Regions from separate parts of the Fundicoccus sp. Sow4_D5 genome, predicted to be linked through region 1. Evidence: predicted binding sites of a transcription regulator. Region 1 holds the regulator's gene; each other region holds the start of a gene.

Region 1 (8,197 bases):
CTAAACCTGTATTCGAATTCGAGGATGTAACGGTTCAAGAAAAACGTTTAATTGGTGCTGATAAAACACATGTTAAACTCTCTATTGCTGAGAAAGATAGTAAAGAATCCGCTTTAAATTGTGTGGCTTTTTCAAAAGCGACACAATTTGAAGGTGTTGAAGCTAATTCAATCATTTCAATTGTAGGCACCTTATCCATTAATGAATGGCGTCATTTGGTTAATCCCCAATTGATGGTAACAGATATGGGCGTCAATCAGTCACAGTGGCTAGATTATCGATCAAGTAAAATAGATCCTCAACTTTTAAAAGTTAATGGGGCGATTTATTTATTTAAACACTCTAAGTTAGCTGAGTGTTATAAAGAATCTTTACCTAAGAATAGCCGTGTCGAACTATATGCCAACATCAACGAAGAATTGCTAAATGAGTTAGTCAATGACGTGAGTTATAAAAAACTAGTCATTATGGAACCACCGCAAAGTCTAGAAACGTTACTGATTTTGTTAAAGCAAAAGGATTGGTCTCATATTTATTTAGGATCATTTATTCAAGAATCTAAGTATACTGCTGGAGAGCCGACACGTGAAGAATTTGCTGTTTTATACCGTTGGTTAAGCAAGCAAACGGCATTTCATTTGCGACAAAACCTCTCTAAAATGAGTGAACTATTAAAAATATCCATAACTAGATTAAAATTGATGATTGTTGTGTTTTTTGAAGCGGAATTTGTTACAATAAAAGATGGCTTTGTTGCATTTAATAGAGAACACTCGAAAGAGGCTGTTGATTTGTTTACTATGCCGGCATTCGAGCGTTACCGACAAGAAATGCAAGTCGAAGCAATAATGAATTACCAGACTTTATCAGATATTAAAAGATATTTCGAGGAGAATGAAAAAAGATCATGAATTTAAAAGACTATATTGCAAAAGTTGAAAATTATCCAGAAGAAGGAATAATTTTCCGTGACATCACACCATTAATGGCTGATGGAGATGCTTTTAAAGAAGCGACACAACAAATTGTTAATTATGCTAAAGAGTTAGGTGCTGACGTAGTTGTTGGGCCAGAAGCTCGTGGATTCATTGTAGGTTGTCCTGTAGCCTATGCTTTAGAGATTGGATTTGTACCTGTGCGTAAGAAAGGCAAATTACCAAGAGAAGTCATTGAGGTTGATTATTCATTAGAGTATGGTAGCAATACTTTGACAATGCATAAAGATGCTCTGCAACCAGGTCAAAAAGTATTAATTACTGATGATTTATTAGCAACAGGTGGTACAATCAAAGCAACGATCGATTTAGTTGAAAAATTAGGTGGAGTTGTCGTTGGCTGTGCATTCTTAATTGAATTAGAAGAATTAAATGGCCGTGATAAAATTTCTGGTTACGACATTAAAACACTAATGACTTACTAAACTACACACAAAAAAAAACGAACAAAGCGTGTAGAGCTGAAGCAATTTGCTTCCTCTATATGCCTTGTTCGCTTATTTGTAAAGATACTCAACTAATAATCTAGAAGCGTCGAAACAGGCTGACAACTTTACCTAATACGGTAACTGAATTTAAAATAATGTCATCCATATAATCATTTTCTGGTCTTAAGACGTAATGATCGGTTTTTTTAAAGAATGTCTTACAAGTAACTTCTTCTTCTTCTGTCATAGCAATGACGATTTCACCATTGTTGGCAGACGTTTGGCGTCTAACAGTTATGATATCGCCGTCCATAATACCCGCATTAACCATACTTTCGCCTTTTATTTCAAGCATAAATAATTCGCTTGGATCATAAGGTAACTCTGGTGGTATTGGATAGAAGGCAACCGCATCTTCAACTGCAAGAATTGGCGCACCAGCAGCAACTCTTCCTAATAAAGGAACTTGTACAGGTCCAACGCCAAGCAAATCAATTGAAGCTTGTGTTAATTCAAGAGCGCGTGTTTTACTAGAATCTTTAATTAAATAGCCAGCTTTTTCTAATCTAGATAGATGTCCGTGTACTGTCGAAGTTGAGGATAAGCCAACTGACGAACCAATTTCGCGAACAGTAGGTGGATAACCATTTTCCTCAATGTTATCATAAATACATTGTAGGATTGTCATTTGTTTCGTTGACAATTTAGCCATTGGAATCAACTCATTTCATTTTTGTTATTATTATTATATCAGAAACGTTTTTCAATGACAAACAAACGTTCGTAAAAAGGAGGATTTACATGTTAGAGAAAGATAAAATGGAGAGAATTAATGAATTAGCCCGCAAGAAAAAAGCTGAAGGTTTAAATGAAGCTGAATTAGCTGAACAAAAAGTGCTAAGAGAAGAATATATCGAAAATTTACGTTTCGGTATGCGTAATCATATCGAAGGAATCAAGGTCGTCGATGAAGATGGAACTGATTTAACTCCTGATAAAGTGAAAGAAATCCAAAAAGCTAAAAAACTTCATGGCCGTCACCTTCAACACTTCTTCGATAAGAAGAATAAAAAGTAAAATAAATTTAGTTTATCGTCTGCTTCTTGTGAAAATATACTATGAAAAACAGATGAACTTTAGTAAACTATAACTACATGATATTTAGAAAGTGAGGTTTATATATGCCAACAATCGCTTGGATTTTTATTGTTTTACTAGCTTTAGTAGCTGGTGCAGTGGGAGGATTCTTTTTAGCTCGTCGTTATATGATGAAGTATTTTAAAGAAAACCCACCAATTGACGAAAGAATGATTTCTCAAATGATGGCTCAGATGGGTCAAAAGCCATCTAAAAAGAAAGTTGAACAAATTATGCGTTCAATGAAACAGCAGTAATTAAAGTTTTGCAGGGGTTGTCCGTTTGTTCGGATTAACTCCTGTTTTCTTTTTATAAAATTTGAGAGATAGATGATATTTAGTCTGTTTAAAAGGTAGAGTTAAAGAACAATTTGCTTAGGAGAGGTATCGCGTATTTATAAGCTGATTGCTTTGTTTACTCACAAAAAGAGTGATAAACTTATTCATGGACTATTTAATTAATAATTAAATCATATAAATCAGAAAGGGTGGATAGTTTGGATATATTTTCTAGGTTAGCTTGGTTTTTTAAGCAAGAAAAATGGGCTTATATAACAGGAGCCTCGATGTTAGTTTTAGTAGGATTGTTAGCCGGGATTGTGCCAATGATTATAGCGACAGTAATTGATGGAATGACTGACGGTAGCTTAACGCCGACTGTCTTATTTTTTTGGGTAGTGGCAATCATTGTCATCTCAATACTACAATATGCAATGCGTTACGTGTGGCGAATTAATATTTTTGGTACGTCAGCAAAATTAGAAAAAATTTTACGTCAGCGATTATTCAATCATTTTACAAAGATGGATTCCATTTTTTATCAAAAGTACCGAACAGGAGACTTGATGGCTCATGCAACGAATGACTTAGGCGCCATTCGCATGGTTGCTGGTGGTGGAATCTTAACGATGGTCGATTCATTGACACAAGGTATTATTACGCTATTTATGATGTTTTGGGCCATTGATTGGCAATTGAGTTTAATGGTTATCATTCCTTTACCGATTTTAGCTATTTCAATACGTTTAATTGGTAAGAAAATGCATTATCACTTTAGACGTGCTCAAGAAGCCTTCTCTTCTTTGAATGATAAAGTACAAGAAAGTGTTACTGGTATAAAAGTAATTAAAACATTTGGTGAAGAAGAATTGGACAGTATCGATTTTAAAAATATGACCGCAACCGTAGTAGCTAAAAATAAATCAGTTTATTTTTATGATGCATTGTTCCGCCCAACGATTCAATTAATTATGGGTGTTTGTACGATTATCGGCTTGTTTTATGGTGGTTTTTTAGTAACACAAGGGCAAATCACTGTTGGTTTATTAGTGGCTTTTCTAAACTACATTACCCGCATGTCTTGGCCAATGGTGGCAATCGGGCGGTTGTTTAATATTATCGAACGTGGCTCAGCCAGTTATGACCGTATTATGGAATTATTAAAAGAGGAAACAAATGTTGTGGAAGCAGCCGATCCTGTGACTTCTCCGATTGATGGTGATCTAAATTTTGCTGTCGAACGTTTTACTTATCCTCAAACAAAAGAACCTATGCTGAAAGATGTGCACTTTACTATTCCTCAAGGACATACTTTAGGCATAGTAGGTAAAACAGGTTCAGGGAAAACGACAATATTCAAATTACTTATGCGAGACTATGATCAATACAAAGGAACTATTCGTTTCAATGGGATTGATATGAAAGCATATGCCTTAGATGTTTTACTGGGATCGATTGGTTATGTTCCACAAGATAACTTTTTATTTTCAACGACAATCAGAGATAATATTCGCTTTGCTGATCCAACTGCCTCTCAAGAGCGTGTGGAAACAGCTGCTCGATTAACGAGTGTACACGAAGATATTATCGGCTTTCCTGAAGGGTATGATACCTTAGTAGGAGAGCGTGGCGTGGCTTTATCAGGTGGTCAAAAACAAAGAATATCGATGGCGCGAGCGATCATTAATTCACCATCCTTATTAATTTTAGATGATTCTTTATCTGCAGTTGATGCAAAAACGGAAGAAGCGATATTAAGTTCGATTAAGACCAATCGACAGAATAAAACGACGATTATTTCAGCTCACCGTATCAGTAGTGTAATGCATGCCAATGAGATTATCGTTTTAGATAAAGGTGAAATTGTTGAAAGAGGCACCCACTATGAGCTGTTACAACAGGATGGTTGGTACAAACAAATGTATGAAAAACAACAATTAGAAGCATTATTAAATGAAGGAGGCGCACAGTAATGGCACAAGCAAAAGATTTTCAATCCGCATGGACTAAGAAAATGACAATGCGTGACCAGTATCAGGTAACCAAGAGAATTATGCAGTTTGCCAAACCTTACTGGAAAGAATTTTTATTAGCGCTCGTTTTTTCTGCAGGTCAAATTGTGGCGACTGTTTTCATGCCGCGAGTGATTCAATCCTATATTGACCAATACTTGTCAACATCCTCAGCAACCACGCAAACCGCCATATTATTTACTGCCCTGTACGCATTTTTACTAGTCATACAAGGGATTTCAAACTATTTTTCTACATATATCTTTAGTATGGCCTCTGAAAAAACGGTTGAAAATATTCGTAATGTTATTTTTGATAAAGTCGTTCATTTAGGGATGCGCTATTTTGACCAAACACCGGGCGGCTCAATTGTCTCGCGAGTGACGAATGATACAGAGACGATCAAACAGTTTTGGAATGTATTCTTTGCAATCTTTGAAGGCTTTGCAACGATTATTGCTGTCTTTATCGGTATGTGGAGTCTGAATCAAACGATGGCTTTATATTTCTTATTATTTGTACCATTAATGGTTTTTGCAATTTGGCTCTACCAAAATTATAGTACACGAATCTATCGTCAATTACGTGAAAACTTAAGTCGTTTAAATACTAAGATTAATGAATCAATTTTAGGGATGTCAGTTATTCAGCATTTAAGACAAGAAAAACGGACAATGGCTGAATTCGAAGAGCAAAATGAAAACCAATATAAAGGACATCTAGCAATGGTTCGTATGAATGCTTTGCTTTTAAATTCGGTTATTAACCTTTTTGAAGGCTTATCAATTGCCTTAGTCTTTTATATTCTTGGTAATCAATATTTTGATGGTTTGATTGAAGTGGGGATTGTCTATGCCTTTACTCAATATTCAGCAAACTTCTTCAGACCGATGGGAATGATGATGGATAATTTGTCCTTCTTACAAGACGGTGTCGTGTCTAGTTCGCGAATTTTGCGTGTGTTAGATCATGAAGAACATGTACCAGAACAACTAATCAATCCAGCTGCAAGCATCACAGATGCAAAGATTGAATTCAAAGACTTAACCTTCTCCTATGACGGTGAACAAGATGTGTTAAGTAACATTAGTTTTACTGTGAATCCCGGCGAGACAGTTGCATTAGTCGGACATACTGGTAGTGGGAAAAGTTCGATTATCAATGTCTTGATGCGATTTTATGAGTTTAAATCAGGTGATGTCTTGATTGATGGGCATAGTATTCGTGAATTTCCTTACGAAGCTTTACGTGAACAAGTTGGTTTGGTTTTACAAGATAGCTTCTTGTTCTACGGGGATGTTTCAAGAAACATCCGTCTACTCGAGCGAGGTATTTCAGATTATACAGTAAGAGACGCTGCACGCTTCGTTAATGCGGATACCTTTATTGAAGCAGATCCAGCTGGCTATAAAAAACGTGTCATTGAGCGTGGTGCTAGTTATTCAAGTGGTCAGAAACAATTGATATCCTTTGCCAGAACTATGGCACGTGAACCGAAGATATTAATTTTAGATGAAGCAACAGCGAATATTGATACTGAAACCGAAGAATATATTCAGAATAGTCTTCAGAAGATGCGTAAGAATCGTACCACGATTGCGATTGCTCACCGTTTAAGTACCATTCGTGATGCCAACCAAATCATCGTCCTCGATAAAGGGCGCATCATTGAAAAAGGAACGCATGATGAACTGATTGAATTAGGCGGTACCTACTTCCAGATGTACCGTCTGCAAAGTATGAATTAAAGAATAGACCTAGTGGTTGGCCAAGAAGGCGAATTACTAGGTTATTTTTATTTACATAAGAGACCATAAGTTTAAAGAGCTAACTAACTGGAACTCCGTCCAAAATTGAGGGGAATCGCCTCGACCGCCCGATTTTTTAGATTGATTTTGTTAACATGTTAATTCAATTTACCAATCGATCGATTAAAATTATTCTGCCACTCAAACACATTAAAGCACAAACAAGTACGGATTGTATGCAATTCACCAAGTTTTCCATGGTTCTTTATTAAGTATTATTTGTTAACCTTTTAGAAAGGATTTCAAACTAACCAAAAAACCGCAGTGAAATCTCAAATGGATTTCACTGCAGTTTTTACTGTCATTCATTCAATAAAAGTGTAAATAATCGAGCTTTTATTTATCTTTTTTAACGGGTGGTATATACTTGTAATTAGGTGTTAGTTGTTGATCCAATTGATCAAAACGAATCGCAATTAAGTTGTCCACGTCAGCTAATTTAGTTTTATCATACTTCACCGTTTCGTCATAAGCAATCGGTTCGCCGAAAGCTAACTTAATTTTTTTACGTTTGAAAAAATCAGCGGTATTCAGAGTCGGTTGAATCGCAACGGGGACAATATCATTTTTGCTTAACCGTTGAATGAAAGCTGTTCCACCTTTAATTTCAGTTGAATAGCGTGTACCTGAAGGGAAAATCCCTAGGTTCAGATGATCTTCATTCATTACTTTTACAGCGTGTTTAATGGTACGTGGCGACGTTTTTTCACGGTTAACCGGAAATACATTTAACTTTGGTAGAACATAAGCCATCAGTTTATTATTAAATAGCGTATCTTTGCCCATAAAAGCCACTTTTTTACCAAGAGGGTATATCGCAAAGGCTAAATATAAAGGGTCTAATAATGAGCGGTGTGTGCCTGCAAATACCACCACTTTGTCCTTCGGAACGTTCTCAAGGCCCTCGTAGTGAGGTTTACCATTAAAAAGATACATAACCGCACGGACGATTACAATTGCAATATCATAGAATGTCATTCGTTTATTCCTTTCGTTGTTACATTAGTTTAATTTTACCAATTATTCAGTGAATAGCCAATAGATAAACGAATAATAATAGTTAGGAGATGCGAAAATGACAAGCAAACGACGAGTCACATTGTGCCTATTGTATGGGCTGTTGATTTCAGTATTGGGAGAAACCTACGTCAATGCCCAAGAATCGATTAATTTACTGGCGCTTTATCCTAGTGATCAAACAGCTTTCACGCAAGGATTTGAAGTCCATCCAGAACTTGAGCCACAACAGTTGTTACTCGGAACAGGGCTGTATGGTGAGTCTAGTATAGGAATTCTGGATCTCGAAACAGGCGACTATCAAATAATAGAAACTTTAGATAAACAATATTTCGCAGAGGGCTTAACACTTACTGAAAATGCTATTTGGCAATTGACTTGGAAAGAAGGAACGGCCTTTAAGCGAGCCTTAAACAGTTTTGAAGTCTTGGAGACAGCAAACTATACAGGACAGGGCTGGGGGCTGGCATACGATGAGAAACGCCAAGTCCTATGGATGTCAGACGGGACTAGTCAATTAAG
Region 2 (8,197 bases), on a different contig from region 1:
TACCAAAGAGGATCAATTCTTACGTCTAGAACAAGGTCAAGGACGTGTGGTTATGGGGACGAGCGAAGAGGACATTACTTTCGAGAAAGATGTAGCCGACGATGATGTCATTTTAATTCCTAAAGGTATTTTCCATAATGTGATTAATACGGGCGACCAACCAATGAAGTTATATTCCATTTATGGCCCTGCGCATCATGCACATGGAACGGTTCATGAGACACAAGCCATTGCTGAAGCTGAGGAAGAAGAACATCACCACCATTAATAGGTAAAGTATCCCCTGAGAGAGAAATCTTTCAGGGATTTTTGTTTAAGGGGTAAATGAATAAAGTGCACTCGAAAGTGGATTTTTATGAGTGCATGTCTCTGCTGAAGCGACAATTGCTCAGCAACCTGCTTGAAACAACTGGCGTTGCCAGTGCGTTTTGGTATGGCAGCAGAGTTGATTTTGTTATACTATTTTTAAGAGGTAAGGACGATGCGTTGCTTGCTTACCGAAGCTAAATTAGCTTTAAATGGTATTCTAACGAAAGTATTGATGGCTGAAGCTGAGACTAAAGTGGTGAATACTTGTATTCATTAATTAAATAGGAGGAATTTATAATGAAAAAAACGTTATTTATAAAAAAAGGCGCGTTACTTGGGGCTAGTCTGCTTGCATTGGGCACGGTGACTGCCTTGCCGGTGGCCGCGCAAGAGGATGCGTCCGAAACGACGAGTGAATCTACTAGTACAGAGAGTGTCGATGAAGAGAGTACTGATGAAGCGACCGCTAATTTCTTAGCAACTGAAGGCAGTGACGTACAGCTAGCTTTAGTGACGGCAATTGAGTTATTTCAAGCTGAGTTTCCTGACGTAGACATCGTAGAATTAGACATTGATTTGAAGAAAAATGGTTCTTTCGAGATTCAAATCGACGGCCAAGATGCGGCTAACGAATTTGAGGTCACCATTGATAGCCAGACAAATGACATCAAGAGTCAAGAGCAGGACCGATTAGATGATGATGATGTGAAAATGGCTTTGGATTTCGAGCAGCTATTGTCAATTGATGAGATTACGTCAATTGCTTTAGATGACGTTGGCTTTGGTGAAGTGACGGACTGGAATCTAGAGTACGACCGTGATCACGATCGTTTCGAATGGGAATTAGAAGTTTTTGACCAAGTGACGAAAGACGAAGCTGAGTTAACGATTGAGGGCTTAACTGGCGAAATTCTTGAAAGTGAATTAGATGATTAAGGCCGTTGATCTTTGTGAAGATTAGCTCATTTCTCTGGCTTTCACGGCTTAGTTAATTGCTTGTATAATAGAAATACGGCTTAGTTTTCGAACTAGGTCGTATTTTTTTAGGTGTTTAAGGTTAAATTGCTTAGGAGTGCTGCTTCATGATTGGCTTAAGACGAAGGCTTTCAATTACCAGGGGGAAAGATGTTGGGCGAGACGGGCGATAGTTGTCGCATGGTGGGTAGCCACTGGATTTGTGATGAGTATATGAACTAAGAAACACCTTAAAAGTTTTCTAATGATTGGCTATCGGAAACTTTTAAGGTATTTTTCATATTTTGCCGAATGATAAGCAATATTCTCTAACTTCGAGATAAGTTAATCTTCCCAGCTGTCCTATTCTAAGTGCTGCTTAACATATTCTGCAACGTTGCAGAATTTAATTTCCCATGCCGAGTCCTTTTCTGACAAGTATTCTGCCAGATAATTCTCTTTATTTGCTGAATTTATTTGCAAATAAGAACAAACGTTCGTATAATGTGGGTAGAGATATATTTAGGAAGGAGGTTCTTTGAAACGATGGGTTATATTGATTATTCACTTGAACCGCGGTCTGACATTGCTTTTGTGGATATGAAGTCTTTTTATGCGAGTGTTGAATGTGTTGAGCGCGGGCTCCACCCTTTAACGACTTCGCTGTGTGTGATGAGTCACGGTGATAACAGTAAGGGCTTGATCCTGGCGAGCTCCCCTACTTTCAAAAAGGTTTTCGGCAAGCAAAATGTCGGACGTGCTTATGATTTACCTTTTAATGTGCATACGCGTAAATTTAGTCACTCAAACGCTAGACGGCAAGGTCTCGATATCACACCCGAATATATTCGCTTTATTGAAGCCTGGGCCAAACGGACGATTTTTGCTGCACCGAGAATGGGCTTGTATATTCAGCGTAATATGGAGATTCAAACGGTCTTACAGAACTACTCACCTAAAGCAGAAGTTCACCCCTACTCAATTGATGAAGGCTTTGTCGATTTAACACGCTCGCTTGATTATTTCGCCCCCGATAAGATGATGTCAAGACGCAATCGCTTGGATTTGGTTTCTGGAAAGATCCAACGCGATATTTGGAAAAAGACTGGGGTCTATTCAACGATTGGCATGAGCAATGCGAATCCTTTACTCGCTAAACTAGCGCTCGACAATGAAGCCAAACAAACACCAACCATGCGTGCGAACTGGTCTTATGAAGATGTTGAAAGTAAAGTCTGGGGCATCGAGACGATCACTGATTTCTGGGGAATTGGTAGCCGGACTGAAAAACGTTTAAATCGACTAAAGATTTATTCGATTAAAGAGTTGGCTAATAGTAATCCTGATTTATTAAAAGCTGAGTTTGGGGTAATGGGCCTTCAGTTATGGTTCCATGCCAATGGCGTCGATGAAAGTAATGTCTTGGAACCTTACCGTCCTAAAGCGACGGGGATTGGTAACTCACAAGTCTTACCGAAAGATTATTATAAACAATCCGATATTGAACTAGTCTTGTCCGAGATGGCCGAACAGGTCGCCATTCGCTTACGTAAACGCCAGAAGAAGGCAACCGTTGTGTCGATTTATACAGGATTTGCACGCGATGTTGAAAAGAAATCAATCAGTGTTCAAAAGAAAATTGATCCTTCTCAAAGCACGAAAGTTTTAACCGGCTATGTGATTGAGCTATTTCGAAAGAAATATACTGGCGGGGCTATTCGTAATATCGGTGTACGCTTCGACGGGCTAGTCGATGAAATTTATACCGTCTATTCACTATTTGATGATGTAGAAGAAATCGAAAAGGTTGAACGCGTTGAACAGGTAGTTGATGATATCAGGGCTAAGTTTGGCTACCTTTCGCTCCAGAAAGCCACCTCGCTGTATGAAAATTCTCGGACGGTTGCACGTAGTAAATTAATTGGTGGTCATGCTGGCGGTGGCGCGGGTGGATTGGATGGTTTAGCATGAGCGTCAACCGCGACTATCTGCCCTTTAAATCGGCTCGCCAATATCAAGACCGCAAAATGGCCAAATGGATGGGCTTCTTTTTATCTGAACATACATCAGCTCTTGGTGAATTAGAAGAAACCTTCGACTTTGGTACTGCCCTACCCTTTAGTGAAAGAATATATTTACTGAGCCAACTCTTCACCAATCAACAGAAGGCGGCATTCGCCTTACGTCAACCTAAATTAGTCCAGACGATTAAAGGGACGATTACTCAATTTGTCGATTCAAAAATTGGGATAGCTAGCGACAGTGGTTACCACTTTGTCGCTATCGAAGATGTTTTAAGCATTCAATTAATCCAGGAGGAAGATTTCTATGACGAGCCGTAAACTGCGCCAAACTGAGTTACAGTTTGACTATTTCAGCGAAAATTATCGCCAATTTGAAGAAGACTTTTATCAATATTCTGCTATGAGCCTTCCTCTGACTTTTATCAGCGATGATTTATTGTTATCGATGGCAGGCTCTCAATCAAATTTTTTCGTCTTAAACAAACACAATTCAATTGATCAAACCGATCATTATTTCATTTTTAAAGTTAAGATGGCCTCGGAAGCTAAGATGGTCAGGATTTATGAGTATGTGGGACATCAAAAATCTCTCGACTACTAAGTTTATCGCTTCATTTACTTATGGGAACTGATTATTTAGTCTTCGGTAATATCTCTCCATTCTCATAGTAGAAACAGAGAATTTATGCTATTATTAACATCAATTCACAATTAATAGATGGAGGTCAAAAATGACACATTACATCATTACGACTGAAAGTGGTTCTGACTTAACACAAAGAGTTATCGATCGCTACGATGTTCGTATCATCCCAATGCATGTCACAATGGGAGATAAATCTTATATCGACGGCAGTTTCCCCGTCACTAACGCTTTTGATTTCTATGATGAAACAGGAACTTTACCAAAAACATCTGGTTCAACTCCTCAAGATAATTCAGAAGTTTTTCAGAGAATCTTTGAAGAGCATCCTGATGCTAAAATTATTCATATTGGCTATTCAGCCGTCACAACGGTTTCTTTCAATGCTGCTCGCATTGCAGCAGAAGAATTTAAACCAGGCAGTGTTCATTTAGTCGACAGTCAAAATGTATCCTTTGGCTTAGCTGCCATTGTTGAAGAGACGGCTAAATTCATTGAAGCTAATCCCGCGACTAGCCCTGAAGAAATAGTCGCATTTGTTGAAGACCTTCGCGAGCGCGTGCGTTTTATCTTCTTACCCAAAACACTTGTTTACTTGCATGCTGGCGGCCGGGTGTCGAACTTAGCTTTCCATGGCGCCAACTTATTGAAGTTGCAACCAACAATTAAAGTTGAAGAAGGCTATTTAAAACCTGATAAAAAATTCCGTGGCTCGTTCGAGCGTTGCTTGAAACGAACCATTGAAGACTTTTTTAAACGCTATGCGATTGATCCAGCCACAGTAACAATTGGTGGATCGCCGGGTGTACTACCAGAACATAAGCAACTAGCTTATGATTATGTCGCAGAATATGGCGTTAAACCGAGTGACTGGTTTAATACTGGAACAGTTATTTCAAGCCACGGTGGTCCTGGAGCCTTTGGGATTGTTGGAATCGAAAGAAAATAACGACTGAGAATGACGCCGTAAAAATTAAATCAGCCGTTTAAAAAGCAGTTTCTCAGCAAATGAGAAACTGCTTTTCTCGTTCTTATGTCGAGCTTGGTAGCCTGGCTTAAATTTTTCGAGTGTTGGTAGCTAGAAAATGTCAGAACGATTTCTCATTTTGGCTTTTCGTGCGTCAAGTAATAGTCAGACGCGGGGACGTGATTAAGCAGCGGGCCATTCCTTTCATCTGAAAAGGCTAGTGGTCAAATGGTTTTGTTAATAAAGCTTAACACAATTAGTTTCAGAGTATCCTTTATGTATTCTGATGGGATTACTGTTTATTCAACAACTCCTAATATTTTTTCAGGCAGGTCAATAATTTCGGTCTGTTCTTGATTTTCACTAAATAACCTTCAATCTCAAATTTTCTGTAATGGCAACATTCTTTTGCCTTGACAATTTATTAAGGGTGCCATTCTCAAAGATCTCTTCATTTAATAGAGCCTGGTTCTCCACTTTAAGTAAATAATCAGAAGGTCTAAGTTTTCCATCTGCTTATTTCATTTTTGATTATTGTGTGAATAAATAGTTTGAAACTTCTTGTTTCTTAGTTACACAACACTATTATCCTTTACATGTGGTTTGGCGATACTAGAACTCACATGTCATTGAACTAAACCTTCCACTTAGTTCAAGATGAATTTTACCGAACGTTTTCCTGACACCTTCAATATAAATGACTGATTATTATTGCAATTAGTTGAGAATTTGATATGATAACTTTGATTTAGAGCGAAGTTTTTTTCGAGCCTGATCACTAAGTTTTACATTGCTCATTTTTTTACGGCCAGACGGACAGCTAGAACAACTGCCGACCTTAGCGATAATATTATCGTGTTGAAATGTTTCTGTAAGTTGCTTACAAAAATGCGTTCATATGTCACAACGTGTCATGAATGATCAACATGAGCAGTAAGAGTGTAACGACTGTATAGGCTCGATTTAGTCAATAAATATGGGGGATTCTGTCCATTTTTTACTGAATTGTTGAGATTTCTGACACCCTAGCGGTGTCTTTTTTCATGTTTGGGTCGTTCAGCGCACAATAGGAGGAAAATATATAATGAAGAAAAAATTAATGACCGTTGCCTTGGGTGGTCTTTTAGCCCTTCAAACTGCTTTACCTAGCCAAATGATTTTTGCTCAAGACGATGTACTAGGATTAGAGGCGCTTAATCAACAGTTTATTGAAACAGTGGATGCGACCTATGGTTATGACTTAGCTGTTAAGCTTGGCGAATTCCAAACCAATCCTGATTTAGGCTACCGCACTGCAGGTTCAGATGCTGAACATCAAGCGGGTGATTTTCTATTTGAGGAAATGAGCCAGATTGGTTTAAGCAATGTGACGAAAGACGAATTCAACTTGGATAGTTGGACATTTGAGAAAGCTAATTTATCGTTTACGGATGCTGAAGGGAATGATTACTCAAGTATCTTAGGCGCTTATCAGGTCAACTTTGATACTGAAGGGCCCCAAGAATTTGAAGTTGTTTACGTCAATAAAGGAACTGAAGCCGATTACGAGGGCCTTGACGTGACTGGCAAGCTAGTCTTAATCGACATCGATCAACGAGAAGAATGGTGGATTAACTACCCTGCTTATGAAGCTAAATTAAACGGTGCTGCAGCCGTGATTGCTGTTCAAGAAGCTAGCTTTAGTGAAATCAGTCCCGATGCCTTGAACGCTAATGACTTAATCGGTCCAGCTGACACACCAGCTTTTTCAATGTCACAAACCGATGCAGACGTCTTAAAAGCTGCCCTAGCTGCTCAAGAGACACCCTTAAGCGTGACCTTTGATGCCAAAACTGTCGTCGAAGAAGCAACCGGTACGGCTTACAATATTGTGGGTCAAATTGAAGGGAAAGATCCGGATGCTTACATCGTTTTGTCTGCCCACTATGATGCTTACTTCAGTGGATTCCAAGATAATAGCACAGCCGTTGGGATCATGCTGGGTATCGCTAAAGCCTTAGTTGAAATGGATTATCAGCCAGAGAAAACAATCATTTTCATGGCCGTTGCCGCTGAAGAATGGGGAGCAGTTAACACGCGCTATGACTGGTCAACAGGAGCTTATAATCAATTATTCACTGTCCATCTGGATTGGCAAGATAAAGTTATGTATAATATCAACTTTGAAATGCCTGGCGTTGAACATTTCGAAACGCATTATGTGATGGCCGTGCGTGAACTGGAATCATTTTTAAGTGACTTTGTGGCGACTGTGCCAGCATTTGAAGGTGACGCCTATTCTGACGGCATTGAAGTTACCTCACCGGTTAACACTTGGGCTGATGACTTCTCCTTTGCGATCGCCGGTATCCCAAGTGTCCGCAATAGTTTCGATGATGCTGATTTTGGTATCACGACATATCACACGCAATTTGACGATACCGAAACGCATCATGATGCAGCTTACCTGCACAATCATATCCTTTATGGTTTGATGACGTTAAAATATGACCAAACAGCTGTCTTGCCGCTTGATTTTACTGCGACAACTTCAGCGATTGAAGCCAGCATTGACCAAGCTGTTTTTGCTAAAGCCGGTGTTGATTCCCAAAGTCTCTCTGAATCGAATACGCAAGTAACCCAAGCTGCCGAGACAATCAATCGTCGTATTGCCGAAATCAACGCAGCCTACACTGAAGCCTTGAATAAGGGTAATCAAGAAGAAGCAGCTAATCTTTACGCTGAATCACGTGAATTGAATACACAACTAAAACAAGCCTTCCGCTTAGTTCAAGATGAATTTACAAAATTAACTTGGGAAGACGAGCCTTATGTCGGGCATGAAATTATCACGAACAACCTGACTCATTTATACGCCGCCGTTGAAGCTTTAGAAAATGGTGAACTAGCTTTAACCTTTGACGACTATCTATGGGCAGTTGACAATAACTGGTACGCCTATACTTTCAGTAAAGAGAACTTCGACTACTTCAACCAATATGTCTTGGACCAACCTGCTGAACGCCTCTTCTGGGGTGCGGGTCGAGTGGTCGGTCACGTTGATCTATTCGATGTCATCGAAAGCCTTGAAGGTAAATTAGAAGATGAAGCAGTCGATGTGTCTACAGAAATCGACGCCTTGAGAGTGGCTATTTCTGAACAAGAAGCCTTATTAGGGGAGTTAGCGGCTCAAGAAACAGTCGCCCTTGAAGCTTTGGTAAGTCTGTTGAAATAGATTGTATCAGTTTTTCTTGTTTATCATAAGAACATAAAAAGCACTAGACTCTGTTTGTTACGAGTCTAGTGCTTTTTATATTCTGA
Region 3 (8,197 bases), on a different contig from region 1:
TCCTACTAAAGCAATCGAGCTATCAATTGTATTATCCGTCACCATAAACATAGCATCGACTTTTTCAACTAGTGACGTCATATTCTGTGCAATATCATTCGTGTTGGTCACTGTTGATATTTCTACTGTGAGACCTGCTGCTTCTAAAACTTTTGTCGCAACCTCTGCTTGAACTGTTGAATTCACTTCACTTGAGTTATAAATAATCCCTACTGTTTTAACATCAGGAAAATTTCTAACGAGTAAATCTACTTGCTCATCAATGGGTGCCATATCACTTGTTCCTGTCACATTTCGTCCAGGTTTTTCTAAAGAGTCTGCGAGTCCCGCTTCTACAGGATCTGTTACAGCAGCAATAAAAATTGGTTTCTTTGTTTCTGCAGTTGCTAAAGCTTGTGCGGTTGGTGTGGCAATCGCAAGCAAGATATCGTTGTCGCGTGCAATTTTTTCACTCATTGATTGTAGTGTTGATTGGTCTCCATTGGCATTTTGAATGTCCCATTCAATTCGGTCTGCATAGTCCGATGCATCAAGTGTTTCAGTGAACCCTTTTAAAACTGCGTCTAACGCTTCGTGTTGAACTAATTGTAAGACGCCAACTTTAATCGGCTCATCACCTTGTGCGTTGACTGTTTGAAGCGTAGCGAATGGCGCGAGGAGTAAACTAACTGCTGCTGAAAACTTAATTGATTTGATTACAATGTGTTTGAATTTAGATAACATACTAATTAGCTCCTTTAAGCTGTTTATTCTGTTGAGTCGTCTTCTTTATCAGATTCATCTTCAGTTGTTGTTTCTTCTGTGTTGTCAGTATCTTCTGTAGCAGTTGGTGCTTGAATACTTGCTGGGTCAATACCAATTGCTTCGGCATATTCTTCATTTATTACTAATTCTAAAACAGCTGCAGATTCAACTGGAATACTTGCAGTGTCTAAGTTGTCTTCGATTTGTCTTACTAGCATTTGAGCCGTTTGTTTACCCAGTTCATAATAATCTAAACCGTAGGTTGCTAAGCCATTTTCAACAATCATATCTTTTGAACCACCAACAATTGGTAGACCTGCTTCTTTGGCTAAGTCTCCTACTAATGGCATTGCACTAGCAATTGTATTATCTGTTACTGTAAAGATTGCGTCGACTTCTTTTACTAAGTTACCCATTACTTGGCTGATATCATTAGTAGATGTCACTGTACCTGTGACAACTTCTTTACCTAACTCTTCTAAATAGTCTGTTGCTTTTTGAGCTTCACCTTTAGAGTTTGTCTCTCCGGAGTTATAAATGATCCCGATTTTTTCTGCATCTGGTGCAATGCTTAATAACAAGTCTACTTGTTCTTTGATTGGTCCAGCATCAATTGTTCCGGTAATGTTTTTCCCTGGTGCTTCTAAGCTTTCTACTAAACCAGCATCTACTGGATCCGTTACTGCCGAGAAATAAACCGGTAAATCTGAAACAGCGTTAGCTACTGATTGAGCAGCTGGTGTCGCAATGGCGAAGACATAATCATTGCCATTGCCTAGTGTTTCAGCCATTGATTGCAAGTTAGCATTATCTGCTCCTGCGTTTAAATAATTCAGTGTTAAGTTTTCGCCTTCAACATATCCAGCTTCTTCCAAACCATCAATGAATCCATCACGCGTTGCGTCTAACGAGTCATGTTCAACATATTGTAAGATACCTACACTAATAGCTTCTTGTGCTTGTACGACCATCGTATTGCCTAAGGGTACTACCAATGTAGCTGCAGCTAATACAGTTGCTAAAGTTGACTTTAAATAACGATATGTTTTTTTCATAGTAAATTCCTCCTGAATTTGTTTTTTATAATATTGGACAACAACGAAAAAAGACCTTAGTTAGATATAATTAAAATCTAACTAAGGTCTTTTTATAACTGATTAATTAACCCTTGGCTAATTAAGCTAGTTTAATATTACACCCGCTTAGATTTTAATCTGTATAGATTATCTATGCGGGGCACTCTAAATCACAGCTCCTCATAGATACAAACTTTCGTTTATCGTTTGTATCTAAAAGTTCTAGACACAAACCTATCTAAAGTAGCCGTAATAGAATGTTGAATTTTGTAATATTAATTGCTTAATCATTTTTATTCCTCGCTTTTAAAGGTTATATTTCTTCGTTAGATTTATATTAAATTAGAAAACGGCTAATGTCAACCGCTTTTTTTAATCCTATTACTATCTTCTCATCTAAAACTAATCTTTCTACTCTGTTGGTGCTTTGATTGTCGTTGGATCCACCCCAATCGCTTCAGCGTATTCTTCATTAATAATTAATTCTAATGTTTTTGCTTTTTCTACTGGAACAGTTGCAGGATCTAAGTCTTCTTCAATTATTCTTACGAGCATTTCAGCTGACTGTACGCCTAGTTCATAATAATCTAAACCAAAGGTTGCTAAACCATTTTCGATAATCATATCGTTTGAACCACCAATAACTGGTAAACCAGCTTCTTTAGCGATGTCTCCTACCAATGGCATTGAAGATGCGATGTAATTGTCTGTTACTAAATAAATGCTATCGACTTCTTTCACTAGATTCCCCATCACTTGGCTAATATCATTCGTCGAAGTGATGGTCCCTAGGACAGCTTCTGCTCCGTGAGCTTCAATTTCTGGCACTGCAATATCGACTTGGTGTTGAGCGTTCACTTCACTTGAATTATAAATGATGCCGACTTTCTTAGCATCTGGTGTAATCTCAAATAACATATCAATCTGTTGAGCAATAGGACCAATGTTCGTGGTTCCTGTTAAATTACGGCCTGGTTCTTCAAAGGAGTCCACTACACCCGCTCCTAAAGGATCTGCTACAGATGAGAAGATGATTGGTTTTTCCGTTGTTGCTCCTGCTAAAGATTGAGCAGTTGGTGTAGCAATTGCGAATAAATAATCATTATTATTCACTAAAGATTCACTCATCGATTGTAAATTTGCAATATCAGCATTGGCATTCATGTAATCAATCGTCAGATTTTCGCCTTCTACGTAACCTAACTCAGCCAGTCCATCTATAAACCCTTCACGGTTAGCATTTAATGAACCATGATCATTAAATTGAAAAATCCCTACACTAATTGCTGCTTTAGCAGCATCTTCTTGAGCAAGGGCGACATGATTTGTTTGTGTATAAACACTAACTAAACTCGCAGCTGTTGCAAGAGTTGCCATAACCATTTTTGAGTATTTGTATAATTTTTTCATTATTATTCCTCCCAGAATATTGATAGCGTTCAGTAGTAAATCAACAAAAAAAAGACCTAATTGGATTCGATTAAAATCCTAATTAGGTCTTTATAACTGTTGCATAAGCCTCTAAAAATGGCTATACAGACGGCTACTCATTACAACCCGCTCATAGATTTTAATCTTATCAGATTTATCTATGCGGGCATGTTTTTTTAAACAACTCCTCATAGATACAAACTTTCGTTCTGTGTTTGTATCTATAAGTTCAGACACAAACACTATCTAAAGTAGTTGTTAAAAAATCGTTTAGCTTGTAATAAGTAAGTCGTTTGCATAAAAGTTGCCTCATTTCATATTTTATAGGTTTATTTGATAATTATAGTCTAAAGTGTATTCTTCTCAAAGTCAAGCTGAATTTTAACCAAATTATCATTTAACGAAAATAATCGTTAGTTAATCAAGTAAATTCGTTTTATCGTTAGTTTCATCGCCCATCATATTTAAATCAAAGCTTTCAGCTAAATTTGGTCGATTTTCCTCTTGGTAACCTAAATAAGTCACCGCAAAATCTTTTACTCTTGCGAATACTTCCCTTACTTCACGGTATACACGACTCGACTTTGAATCAGGAGCCGGCACACCTACCGCATCGATCCCTAATCCTCTAGCAAGCATTAACGCGCGCGAAAGATGATAGCCTTGTGTCACGATAATGACTTTATCTTCACCGATGACATTCTTTAAACGATACAAACTATCATATGTCGAATAACCTGCATGATCTAAAAACAGTTGATTACTCGGCAAACCTTGTTCAATTAAATAGTCTTTCATGACAGCCACTTCATTGTAATATTGATCCCGGTGGTCGCCACTCATAATAAATTGCTTATCTGGTGCAACTTCAAATAAAATGGCTGCTTGATCCAGTCTTTGTTTTAATATTTGGCTCGGTTCGGCATTATCAACAACTCCTGCGCCTAATACAATCACTGGCACGTCCTCAGCAATAAACTCACTTTCGACTAATTCATCAATCGAAAGCATTGATTGATAGGTCGTACCAATCGTGAATAAATTGATTAACAGTAGGATACTCATAAATAATGTGATTGCTAAAAGGATGAGTTGTATCAATCGTTTTATACCTGTGCCAATCACTTTTACCAATCTCAACATCATTATATCTCCTTGTTCATACAAAATAATTTTGACAATATGATTTATGGTATCAGTCATCCTAGCGTTCTGCAATTTATTTTGAAGTCCTTTTAAAAAACTTAACCTTTTGATTTTCTCCACTTGTCTGTTCTAACAAGTACGAGACGCCATCAAATAGGGCCTAAGACCGCTTTGACTACTAAAGTAATCCTAGCACTCAACCTTTTGAACCCAACCCTCTGGTGCTTCTACATCTCCAAATTGAATACCGACTAATTCATCATATAAACGACGTGTAATGGGCCCTACTTCTGTTTCAGAATGGAAGACATAGATTTCTTCCCCATAGGTAATTGAACCTATGGGCGAAATAACGGCTGCCGTTCCCATTGCCCCAGCTTCTGAAAATTCAGCTAAATCAGTCACATAGACATCCGTTTCAATAGCTTCCATGCCTAATCGCTCACGTGCAATCTCCAGCAAGGAATACTTGGTAATACTTGGTAAAATCGAAGGGGATTTCGGTGTTACTAACTGCTTATCCTTGGTAATCGCAAAAAAATTGGCTGCACCGACTTCTTCAATCTTAGTTTTAGTGGCTGGGTCTAAAAAGATTGCATCTGCATAACCATTATCTTTTGCTATCTTACTGGCTATGTTCCCTGCGGCATAATTGCCTCCCACCTTAGCGGCGCCCGTTCCGTTAGGAGCGGCACGGTCAAAGTCACTAATAAGGAACTTAAAGGGTTGTAAGCCACCTTTAAAATAAGGCCCCACAGGTGTAACAAAAATCGCAAAAATATATTCCTCAGCTGGTTTAACACCGACAACATCCCCCACCCCGATTAAAAATGGACGGATGTATAAAGTCGCCCCACTTTCATAAGGTGGCACCCATTCAGCATTCGCTTTAACAATCTCATGAACCGCCTTAATAAACGCCTCTTTAGGATAAGGCGCCATTAATAATCTTTCGGCTGAGGCAATCATACGATCAGCATTTTGATCTGGTCTAAATAGTTGAATTTCACCCTTTTTCGTTCGATAAGCTTTTAGCCCTTCAAAACAAGCTTGTCCATAATGAAAGACAGGCGATGCCTCACTAATACTAATGTGTTTACTTGCTTCAATTTCTCCTTCGCTCCATTGCCCGTCTTTATAATACGCACGGAAGCTTTTTCCTGTATCGATATAACCAAAATCTAATGTTTCCCATTGAATTGTTTCGGGAGCTATTTCTAACATGTTAAAACCTTCTTTCTAGGTTGTGATACAAAAAGGACCGCACTAGCTTAAGAAGCATAGGATGCGGTCATATTTTATAAATATGCGGTTTTGAAAACTTTTGACCATTGCGCACATTGATGAATCAATTTTATTCTTTCATCAAGCAACTGTCAATCTAATCAAACTCTCATTTTAAAAGTCTGTTATTTATGTTGTAGCAAACTGACTATTGTATAGGTTAGCATAACGGCCATCTTTGGCGATAAGCATCTCATGATTTCCTTGTTCAACAATGTCACCTTGCTCCATATATAGAATTAAGTCGGCATCTTTAATCGTCGATAAGCGGTGAGCGATAACGAAACTCGTCCGCCCTTTCATTAATTCATCCATTGCCTCTTGAATTAAAATCTCGGTACGTGTGTCAACCGAACTTGTCGCTTCATCTAAAATCAGAATTGGGCGATCGGCTAAAATTGCACGCGCAATCGTTAATAATTGTTTCTGACCTTGCGAGACGTTAGACGCTTCTTCGTTAATTTCAAATTTGTAAGCACCAGGTAATTGCTTAATAAAATGATGAACTCGAGCCGCTTTGGCTGCTTCTATAACTTCCTCATCAGTAGCATCCAAACGTCCATAACGAATGTTCTCTAGAATGCTACCTTTGAATAACCAAGTGTCTTGCAATACCATGGCCATCGCTTGTTGATAACTTTGACGGCTAAACTGATTAGTCGGTTGGTTATCCACTAGTATCGAACCATTATCGACGTCATAGAAACGCATCAATAATTTGACGACTGTTGTTTTCCCTGCACCGGTCGGTCCTACTAAAGCAACCTTTTGACCTGGTTTCACACGTGCACTGAAATCATTAATAATCGTTTGATCTGGATTGTAACCAAAGGCTACATGATCGAACTGAATTTCACCTTTAACTTGAGAAACATCTAAGATATCTCCTTCTGTTTGACTCTCTTCATCTTCATCTAAGAATTCAAAGACACGCTCTCCAGCCGCAGCCATCGTTTGCATCATCGAAACAATTTGAGCCAGTTGAGAGATTGGTTGCGTGAAACGGTTGACGTATTGCGTGAAGGCTTGAATATCACCAACGTTCATTGCGCCAATCATGACCATGTAAGCTCCAACAAGTACGACAGCCACATAACCTAAACTACCTAAAAAGCGCATGAATGGGAATAGAACACCTGAAAAGAATTGAGACTTCCAGGCTGATTCTTTTAACTTCTCATTTTCAATCAAGAATTCTGCTAAGGTACGCTCTTCTTGGTTATATGCTTTAACAATTTGGTGACCCGAGTATACTTCTTCAACTTGTCCGTTAATGACACCAACAGATTTTTGTTGTGAACGGAAGTAACGTTGCGAACGATTCATAATAAAACGAATGACCGCAAAACTAATCGGAACAATCATCATCACAACAATCGCTAAGACCCAGTTCATACTTAACATAATACCGGCAATACCAACCATTGTTAATACGGAGGTTAATAATTGGGTCACACCTTGACTCAAGGATTGGCCCAATGTATCCACATCGTTGTTGATACGCGATAACACTTCACCGTAGGGACGCGATTCAAAATAACTCATCGGCATACGGTCGATTTTGGCAATCATATTCTTTCTTAAATCATAAGTCACTGTTTCCGTTACATTTGTCATTATAAACCCTTGTAAGGCTCCAAAAATAGAACTTACAACATACAAGAACAACACAAATAACAGAATGCGACCAATCGCAGTATAGTCGATGCTTCCGGTTCCTTGCGTTTGTCTGACGATACCGTTAAATAATTCTGTGGTAGCTCCTCCTAAGGTTTTAGGACCAAGGATACTGAAGATGACTGATAAAACAGTCGTCAGAAGCACTAGGATCATTTTCCATTTATGAGAGAAAATTTCTCGCCCAATTCGCCAAATACTTGACATAAAGTTTTTTGGTTTGCCACCAACATTCTGTTGACGCGAACCAGGTCCAACCGCTTTTTTTGGTTCATTTTCTTTTGACATGCTTATTCCTCCAATCCTAATTGAGATGAATCACTCTTTTGTGATCGGGCTTCTACTCGTTCATTCCCTTTAATCTCTTGTTCATCTAACTCTGCTTGAGAGAGTTGAGAAGTTGCAATTTGACGATACACAGCTGAATTAACCATCAATTCATTATGAGTCCCAATTCCTTCAATAACCCCTTCATCTAAAACTATAATCTTTTCAGCGTCCAGAATCGTACTAATTCTTTGTGCAACAATAATGGTTGTCACATCAGAAATTTTTTCTTTTAACGTTTGTCTTAATGAAGCATCTGTACGATAGTCTAGGGCAGAGAAACTGTCATCAAAAATGAGTATTTTTGGTTGTTTAGCAATCGCTCGAGCAATCGATAATCGTTGTTTTTGACCGCCGGAAACGTTCGTCCCTCCTTGAGAAATGGAAGAACTATATCCTTCATCTTTTTGTTCAATAAATTCCGTTGCATGCGCGATTTCTGCTGCTTCTTTTAATGCCTCTTCTGACAGAGACTCTACACCATACGAAATATTACTGCGAATATCCCCTGA
Region 4 (8,197 bases), 480 kb from region 1:
CGCATATAAGTCTGGATGGTGGAAACCTTGTCCTACATATAGTGTTTGAGTTTCGATGTCTTTTCCAATCACGAACCAAGGGTCATTTGAATCGCCCCCTCCACCAATCCCTAGGCCTTGACGTTGGCCGATTGTGTAATACATTAAGCCAGCGTGTGACCCTTTGTCTTCACCATCAAGTGTCACCATTCGTCCTGGACGGTTTGGTAAGTAGTTTGATAAAAACTCACTAAAGTTCTTTTCACCGATAAAACAAATACCTGTGGAATCTTTCTTTTTAGCTGTTGCAAGGCCTGCTTTTTCTGCAATCTCACGCACTTCACTTTTTTGCATATCCCCTAGTGGGAATAAGCTTTTTTGTAATTGTGCTTGAGACAGTTGGTTTAGAAAATACGTTTGATCTTTATTCTCATCGACACCACGTAATAAGTGGACAGTACCATCCACATCTCTTTTGACACGCGCGTAATGCCCCATCGCAACATAATCCGCACCTAAATCCATCGCATAATCTAAGAAGGCTTTAAATTTCACTTCTTTATTACACATAACATCTGGATTAGGTGTACGGCCTTTTTTATACTCATCCAAAAAGTATTCGAACACACGGTCCCAATATTCTTTTTCGAAGTTAACGGAATAATAAGGAATACCAATTTGTTCTGCTACGAGTGCCACATCTTTATAATCTTCGGTTGCTGTACAGTAACCATTTTCATCCGTATCGTCCCAATTTTTCATAAAGAGACCTACTACATCATATCCTTGTTCTTTCAAGAGCAAAGCCGCTACTGATGAGTCTACCCCACCACTCATACCGATTACTACTCTTGTTTTACTATTATCAGTCATCTTGCTTCCTTTCTATTAACCTGCTTACTAGAGTTGAAAAACGAACAAATTGAGCGTCAGTCTTCATTAGACATACTCAAAAATGTTCGTTTCTCAAATAACTGTTGACTATTTGTGTTCAATCAAAACATTGCGATCAACAAATCCATCAAAGATAAAGTTGATTTTTTCTACTACCATCGCATTATTCGCTAGTTTAGTTACATCAACTGCTGATAAGCCGTTGTTGTTTACAGTTGATATTTTTACGCCTTGAATTGCTTTATCAACGGTTACTTTTAAAACTAAGCCATTGCGATGTTCAGTATCTAACGCTCGTCTATATTGAAAGTTGCCACCTTTAGTCTCTGAGAAACCATTATCGCGTAAGGTGTAAGGTTTACATTCCGGGCTCACACTAAATTTACGATTAAAACCTTTTAAAGTTGCTTCTTTTCCAAATGCCATGACAATCATTTCCTCTCTACAAACTGTTTTATATGTTTTATAAATGTATCAATATCCGCTTTCATCGTATCTTTACCAAAAGATATTCGGAGACTTTGCTTCCAACGATCACTTTGTCCTGGATAATATGCTTTCAGAACATTACTTTCAGTCAAACTTCCTGCAGAACAAGCACTTCCAGCTGAGATATAAACGCCAGCTAAATCCATCATGATTAATAACTGACTAGCTAAGCAATCTTTTAACCAAATATTATTAATATAAGGCACTCTCTCGTCGGGATGTCCGTTAACTTCATAAGCAATACCATTTGCTGATAATTCAGCGTAAAAATACGCTTGTAAAGCTTGATGCCTTTCTAAATTATCTGCTGCTTCGTTGGCTAATAATGTTAAACCTTTAACCATCCCTAAAATATAAGGCAAGTTTTCAGTACCTGAACGTTTATCAGCTTCCTGTCCGCCTCCATGAAGCAAAGCTTGCAATCGCATGTCGTTTGACCAAGGGCGATAGACTAAAAAGCCGATCCCTTTAGGCGCATAAAACTTGTGGCCAGTGCCTACAAAACTTGTACAAGAAATCTGAGAAAAATCCCACGCTAAATGGCCAATTGCTTGGACAGTGTCGACATGGAACCAAATATCTTTTGCTTTAGCTAGTTCTCCCAAGGCTTGAATCGGCAAAAGTGAGCCGACTTCGTTATTGACTGCCATAGCCACCCAACCAATGGTCTGATCGGTTGTAGCCGCTAAGTAAGCTTCTGTAGTAATTTCACCTTCAGCAGTTGGCTGAACATAAGTAATATCAAAACCACTCATCGCCAAGTACTCTAAAACTTCCATCACTGACGGATGCTCAATTGCACTCGAGACAATATGATTTCCTTTACCTAATTTGAAAGCTTGTTCCGCTTGAGAACGCAAGGCCCAGTTATTACTTTCGGTAGCACCGCTCGTAAAGAAGATCTCGCTTTCGTGAACACCTAATATACGAGCAAGTTCTGCCCTAGCCAAAGTCAACTGATGTTTACTTGCTTTACCAATACGATAGGTACTTGAAGGATTTCCAAATGAATTAATTAAAGCCTCTTGGATCGTCTGGACAACTTCTTCCCTTACAGGTGTCGTTGCCGCATAGTCTAAATAAATCATTGCATCCTCCTTCAAAACTTAATTACATTGTATTATTATACATGATTTATGCCACATTGTATGTAAACTTTCGTTAATTTACCTGACTATCTTTTTCTTTAAGTTTACAACTCAGTCATTATAACATTCATTTGATTATTTTGACAGAGGCTATCGACATAAAATAAATCTTAATAAAATATTAAATAACCATTCATCCTATTATATAATGATGCCAAAGTGTCGAGGGTGCCATCGCTCCTTAAGTTTGCTGGTTAATCAATTGATGCAGCAACTTATTTAAGTCATATCTTGTGATTATCTATAAAAAAAAACGACGAGTTTAATTATCTAATCTGTCCTGAGACTTTCTCTTTCGAGTATGTCTAAGTAAGATCAATTAAACTCATCGTGCATGATCATTTATTTGGTTAACTCCAGGTCTACTGATTTCTGACTAATTTAATTGACAAGCGACCGTCTTCAAACTTACCTTCAACAACATCAATCGCTTCACCCAATAAACTGTAATCATCATGATAATGAGTATGGCTACCTAATAGTGCATTGTAATACTCGTCAATATCCATCTGACGTGGTAAAGACAAATCCTTCATCAAAGATCTAAAAGTTTTAGGCTCTGCATTCACTTCTCCTGAGATAGTGATTGTCAAAGCCTCTGTATTGAATTGAACATTTAAATCGAATTCATAAATTTTATTATCGAAAAAGTAACCTGCTAGCTCTTTCAAAATACGTTTCGCTTTATCCTGCTCGTCAATCTTTTTCATACCATTACTCCTTTAATGATCATTTACGTACCCATGAATCAGGTAAAATTTCCAATAATGGCACTAAGAAGGCGGCAACAAAACCACTAGAAAAGCCATTATTGTATAAGTTCATTCCTAAGTGTAGCACAAATACACTGTTAACTAAATGATAGTGGAGAAAACCAGCTATTATGCCATACCCAAAACCAAAATAACCGCCAATTGGTGCTAAACTCGTTCCGAACAATACAGGCAGTAAAAAGCTTTGTGATTGGAAACTCTCGCCAGCAATCAATGTAGCGATAGTCACACCTACAGCTATTGGAATAGAATTACGTGGATGCTTGCCAAAAGCACTAAAACCGATGACTGAGATAATTCCTCCCATTACTGAACCATTAATTGGATAGCCCGTTATCAAGACGATTCCTAAAAAGATAAGACCATTAAAAAACATATTCATCGCTGAGACACCATAACCAAAACGTGTCACAAAATCTGCTGGCACTCTACCAGAACTATCGATGAGTCGTGTATACTCTTCTCGGTAATTGGGTGTACTTTTCTTACCAAGAAACGCCAACAATATTAGAAAGCCTAAGATCAGTAATATAAATATCAAGGCATAGTTATGAGCATGGTCACTCAAGTATGAAACAGTTTTTATTTCAAAATCTAGCATTTTAAAAAATATCATTGCAAACATAGCGATAATACCTGCGGTGAAACCAAAGTTGTATAAGGTGAATCCTTGGTGAAATTTAATGACATGTTCAGCTAAAGGGACCGCAATGAAGCCCACAACAATTGCAAAAACTAAAGCAAGCAGAATTGCTTGCACACTTAAGCCTTCTCTAAAAAGAATAAAAGACACAATGGGTCCATTTGAAGCAGCAAATAAACAAATCGATGCATTTCTTGAAAATTTCTGTTCAGTGTATTTTGTGTACAGCCAAATCCCGAAAATAATCGGCAAAAAATTAACAGGATGTGTTCCGAAAAATGAATGCCCAATAAAGATTCCCATCGCTCCCATTTGTAAACCGTTAAAACGAAACGATTCGCGATCGCGCATTAAATAAAAAGCCACTAAAAAATGTAAACTAACATTTAAAAAGGTAGCCGCAATCCCCCCTATTTCAAAAAAATCGTGCATTAAATAGGTCTGATGAGTTAATAAATTGATGTAATCACTTAAAATTGTTTGCGCATCTGGCATTAGCAAAGCATATCCTAAAGTAAGTATGCTAAAAAATAATATTATATTTCTCCTAAACCAAGCATCGATGCTTGAAGTACGTATGAACTTGATACTGTATCCACCCCTCTTTGAATTGACTATTAATATAAAGAACTCACTCTTCACTAAACAAACATTGTAATAAGTTTAATAGACATTAACCTTACATCCAATGTTTTATAGTCTAATTATACGCTAAGCTATTAGAGAAATACAGATTTTTTACTCATTAATATTGTTCAATTTTATTTTTGGAACATCTGTTTGTCTTACTAGGCATTCTTTAGTATTATGAGTGTAGTTTAATTATAAGAGGAGGGGTCATTATGCAACAACCACTTGCATTTCGAATGCGCCCAAATAATATAGAAGATGTATTAGGACAAGAACACCTAGTCGGAGTTGGTAAAATTATACGTCGAATGGTTGACGCTAAACGTCTAGCCTCGATGATTTTATATGGCCCACCTGGAACAGGTAAAACAAGTATTGCTAGCGCGATTGCCGGTAGTACCAAGTATGCCTTTCGTATATTAAATGCTGCAACAGACTCTAAGAAAGATTTAGAAATCGTTGTAGAAGAAGCCAAAATGTCTGGTACTGTCATTTTACTATTAGATGAGGTTCACCGCTTAAATAAAATCAAACAGGACTACCTTTTGCCCCATCTAGAAAATGGACGCATCATTCTTATCGGAGCTACGACAGAAAATCCTTATATTTCGATTAGCCCTGCTATTCGTAGTCGTGTGCAAATTTTCGAAGTAAAGCCTTTAGCACCTGAAGATATGAGGTTAGGTCTCGAAAGAGCAATTGCTGACGAAAAAAATGGACTTGGTAAATATTCAGTTCAAATAGCAGATGATGTAATCAATCATTTCGCCAACGTAACCAATGGTGATATTCGCAGTGCACTCAACGCGTTGGAACTAGCAGTCCTTTCGACCCAAGCAAATGATAAGGGGCAAGTCATCATTACAAAAGCAATTGCCGAAGAATGTCTTCAGAGAAAAAGACTCACCCATGATAAAGATGGCGATGCACACTATGATGTGATTTCAGCTTTACAAAAATCGATTCGCGGTAGTGACGTTAATGCGGCGCTATATTATTTAGCCATTTTAATGGAAGCCGGTGAAATTGTCATTGCTTGTCGTCGTTTACTTATCATCGCTTATGAAGATATCGGTTTAGGTAATCCGGGAGCAACTGAAAGAACAGTCGCTGCTGTTCAAGCTGCGGAAAAAGTAGGTTTGCCTGAAGCTTCTATTCCTTTAGCTTATGCCGTCACTGAATTAGCCCTCAGCCCTAAATCAAACACAAGCTACCGAGCTTTTAATGCCGCGATGCAAGACGTTCGTACAGGTAAAGGCGGTCCTGTGCCGGATCACTTAAAAGATAGTCATTATTCTGGTGCAGCAAAACTTAATCGAGGCGTCGACTATCAATACCCACACAGCTTCCCAGGTCATTGGGTAAAACAACAATACCTACCCAATAATTTAAAAAACCGTGAGTACTTCCAAGCTGAACCTACTGGAAAATTCGAAGCGGCTTTGAACCAATTCTATCAGAATATTCGAAGCAAATAGTGATAGTTTTAAATTGCGGTAGCCTTACCAAGGCACGTCTAGTAGTCTTTTATAAAAACAAAACTTCATAATACTTGCAATCAAGAGAAGATGTGCTATACTTTGTATAAGGAAAATATATCTGAGGTGTTCGTTGTATATGCACTGTGTTGACCGAACATTTTTATTTATATATCGGGATCCTGTCAATTAGTGACTATGACAAGCCTTTTCATTTGGAAGTCAGAAAACACTGTTGTGGAGCCCACCTGCTTATACTGCGGGTTCAAGCAAAATATATACTAAGACGGCACCATCGGATATCTTTTTTTGCTGGCTATACGCCAGCATTTTTTTGTGCCTTAAAATAAATGAGAATTAAATGTCATCTGATTTTAAAGAGCTTTGCTTCCACTAATTATTAAAATTATGTTATGATAACATTAAGAAAATCAAAACGGGAGGGATTTTATGATATTACAAGTTTTGATGTACGCTTTCCCTTCGATGATGATAATTATCGCAGCCTACTTATACATCTATCGAGCTAGTTTAATTGAAATACTGAATCTAACAAATCCTCGCTTAATTAAATTATTTGCCTTAACCTTTTTATTGATGGGACTCTTAGGGTTTGTCTTAAATTTAGTCGCAGTCATGAACTTTGTTTATATCTGGATGGTTATCTCTTTAATACTGACCGCCCTTCTTTCGTTTATGATGTACTCACTTTTAAAATAAATGTTGACACAAACAGCCAGCTGAAAATTCAGCTGGCTGTTTTCCTACGATTAGCTAAGTGCTAATTAACAATTTCAACTACTTCTTCTTGATCAACTTCCTGTAATTTTACAGCAATTCTTTCTGACTTAGCGGTAGGTATATTCTTTCCTACAAAATCCGCGCGAATCGGCAGTTCACGGTGACCACGATCAATTAAAATAGCTAATTGAATGTTGGCAGGTCGACCCTCAACCAATATGGCATCCATCGCCGCTCTGACCGTACGTCCTGTGTAGAATACATCATCCACAATGACGACAATCTTATTTTCCAAATCTGTTGTGAAATTCGGGCGTTCTAGTTTCGGTTCTGTCAATTGATCTTTTGGAGATAAATCGTCTCGGTAAAACGTAATATCAAGCACCTCCGTTGGAACATTCACTCCTTCTATCTCATATATCTTTTCAGCTAAGCGATTCGCTAAAAATTCTCCACGCGTTTTAATCCCTATTAATACGACTTGATCAGTTTCATGATTACGTTCGACAATTTCATGAGCAATTCGTTTCAAGGTTCTTCTGATTGCTTGTTCATCCATAATGACTCTTTTGATCATACTTAGTCTCCTCCTAATTTCTCTTTACTTATTCATTGTATCAAACATTTTTTCTTTTCAAAATATGCGATTTTATTTTTGAGTTTGAAATCAAAAAGCTTTCTTTCCTCTTATTAAAGTGACTAAATAACTGTAACTAAACCTAGCGCAATGGCGCCAATAATAAAGTAAACAGAATTCAACTTAAAATACATAAGTCCGAGCAAACTGATGATAAACACTAGTAAATAGTGCCACTGAATTAATATGGCGGCTCCTAATTGAAATGTGACACTTGCCATTAAAGCTAAAGCTGCGACGTTTACACCTAATAAGATATTAGAAAAGACTTCAGAATGTTTCAATCGGTTAAAGACTGGCGCTAAAATCAAAATTAATAAAAAAGAAGGTAAGAAAATCCCAATGGTAGCGACAATCCCGCCGGATAAGTCATGTAAGATATACCCCACAAAGGTTGCGGTTGTAAAAACTGGACCTGGTGTCACTTCTCCAACGGCAATGGCATCCATCATTTGACTTTGCGTCAGCACGCCAAGGCGATCTACAAACTCTGCTTGGATAAAAGCTAGTAAGACATAGCCACTCCCATACAAAACAGAGCCGATTTTCAAAAAGGTTAAAAACAAAGTCATGAGTGAAATCGGTTCTAGACTAAGATTATTTGCTTTATATTGTGTTAGCTGTTTAAACGTAAACATCATCGCTCCAGCAATGAGTAAGACAGTTATTTCACTTAAACCATACGTTATTAAAACAAAGGATAATATAAAAATCATAAATGTTTGAATATTAGAGATAGCAGTTTTACCTAACTTAACTAAGGCTTTGACTATAATTGCAACAAC

The links. The regulator LexA, encoded in region 1, represses DNA repair genes until DNA is damaged. The targets are predictions, from matches to a motif close to CNAACANNTGTTNG.
Region 2: the regulator LexA is predicted to act here: its motif matches at 1,750-1,763, upstream of ACTQ45_RS10385 (Y-family DNA polymerase).
Region 3: the regulator LexA is predicted to act here: its motif matches at 3,449-3,462, upstream of ACTQ45_RS09175 (ABC transporter substrate binding protein).
Region 4: the regulator LexA is predicted to act here: its motif matches at 4,696-4,709, upstream of ACTQ45_RS01660 (replication-associated recombination protein A).

Annotation. Positions count from the first base shown of each region.
Region 1 is NZ_JBQKLF010000001.1:813,111-821,307, reverse strand. Features, by position in the region: gene recJ (single-stranded-DNA-specific exonuclease RecJ) at 1-911, shown strand, start outside; gene ACTQ45_RS03815 (adenine phosphoribosyltransferase) at 908-1,420, shown strand; gene lexA (transcriptional repressor LexA) at 1,521-2,135, opposite strand; gene ACTQ45_RS03805 (DUF896 family protein) at 2,225-2,500, shown strand; gene ACTQ45_RS03800 (YneF family protein) at 2,605-2,817, shown strand; gene ACTQ45_RS03795 (ABC transporter ATP-binding protein) at 3,057-4,811, shown strand; gene ACTQ45_RS03790 (ABC transporter ATP-binding protein) at 4,811-6,598, shown strand; gene ACTQ45_RS03785 (lysophospholipid acyltransferase family protein) at 6,995-7,636, opposite strand; gene ACTQ45_RS03780 (glutaminyl-peptide cyclotransferase) at 7,734-8,197, shown strand, end outside.
Region 2 is NZ_JBQKLF010000009.1:40,824-49,020, forward strand. Features, by position in the region: gene ACTQ45_RS10375 (cupin domain-containing protein) at 1-268, shown strand, start outside; gene ACTQ45_RS10380 (PepSY domain-containing protein) at 607-1,245, shown strand; gene ACTQ45_RS10385 (Y-family DNA polymerase) at 1,810-3,234, shown strand; gene ACTQ45_RS10390 (hypothetical protein) at 3,231-3,605, shown strand; gene ACTQ45_RS10395 (DUF5960 family protein) at 3,592-3,888, shown strand; gene ACTQ45_RS10400 (DegV family protein) at 4,019-4,879, shown strand; gene ACTQ45_RS10405 (M28 family peptidase) at 5,982-8,111, shown strand.
Region 3 is NZ_JBQKLF010000007.1:85,217-93,413, forward strand. Features, by position in the region: gene ACTQ45_RS09165 (ABC transporter substrate-binding protein) at 1-723, opposite strand, end outside; gene ACTQ45_RS09170 (ABC transporter substrate binding protein) at 747-1,799, opposite strand; gene ACTQ45_RS09175 (ABC transporter substrate binding protein) at 2,232-3,230, opposite strand; gene ACTQ45_RS09180 (SanA/YdcF family protein) at 3,669-4,394, opposite strand; gene ACTQ45_RS09185 (branched-chain amino acid aminotransferase) at 4,587-5,621, opposite strand; gene ACTQ45_RS09190 (ABC transporter ATP-binding protein) at 5,811-7,652, opposite strand; gene ACTQ45_RS09195 (ABC transporter ATP-binding protein) at 7,649-8,197, opposite strand, start outside.
Region 4 is NZ_JBQKLF010000001.1:332,499-340,695, reverse strand. Features, by position in the region: gene mnmA (tRNA 2-thiouridine(34) synthase MnmA) at 1-852, opposite strand, end outside; gene ACTQ45_RS01680 (cysteine desulfurase) at 961-1,299, opposite strand; gene ACTQ45_RS01675 (cysteine desulfurase family protein) at 1,305-2,450, opposite strand; gene ACTQ45_RS01670 (hypothetical protein) at 2,873-3,220, opposite strand; gene ACTQ45_RS01665 (DUF1576 domain-containing protein) at 3,240-4,421, opposite strand; gene ACTQ45_RS01660 (replication-associated recombination protein A) at 4,769-6,034, shown strand; RNA gene ssrS (6S RNA) at 6,150-6,340, shown strand; gene ACTQ45_RS01650 (hypothetical protein) at 6,485-6,754, shown strand; gene pyrR (bifunctional pyr operon transcriptional regulator/uracil phosphoribosyltransferase PyrR) at 6,816-7,352, opposite strand; gene ACTQ45_RS01640 (chromate transporter) at 7,475-8,197, opposite strand, start outside.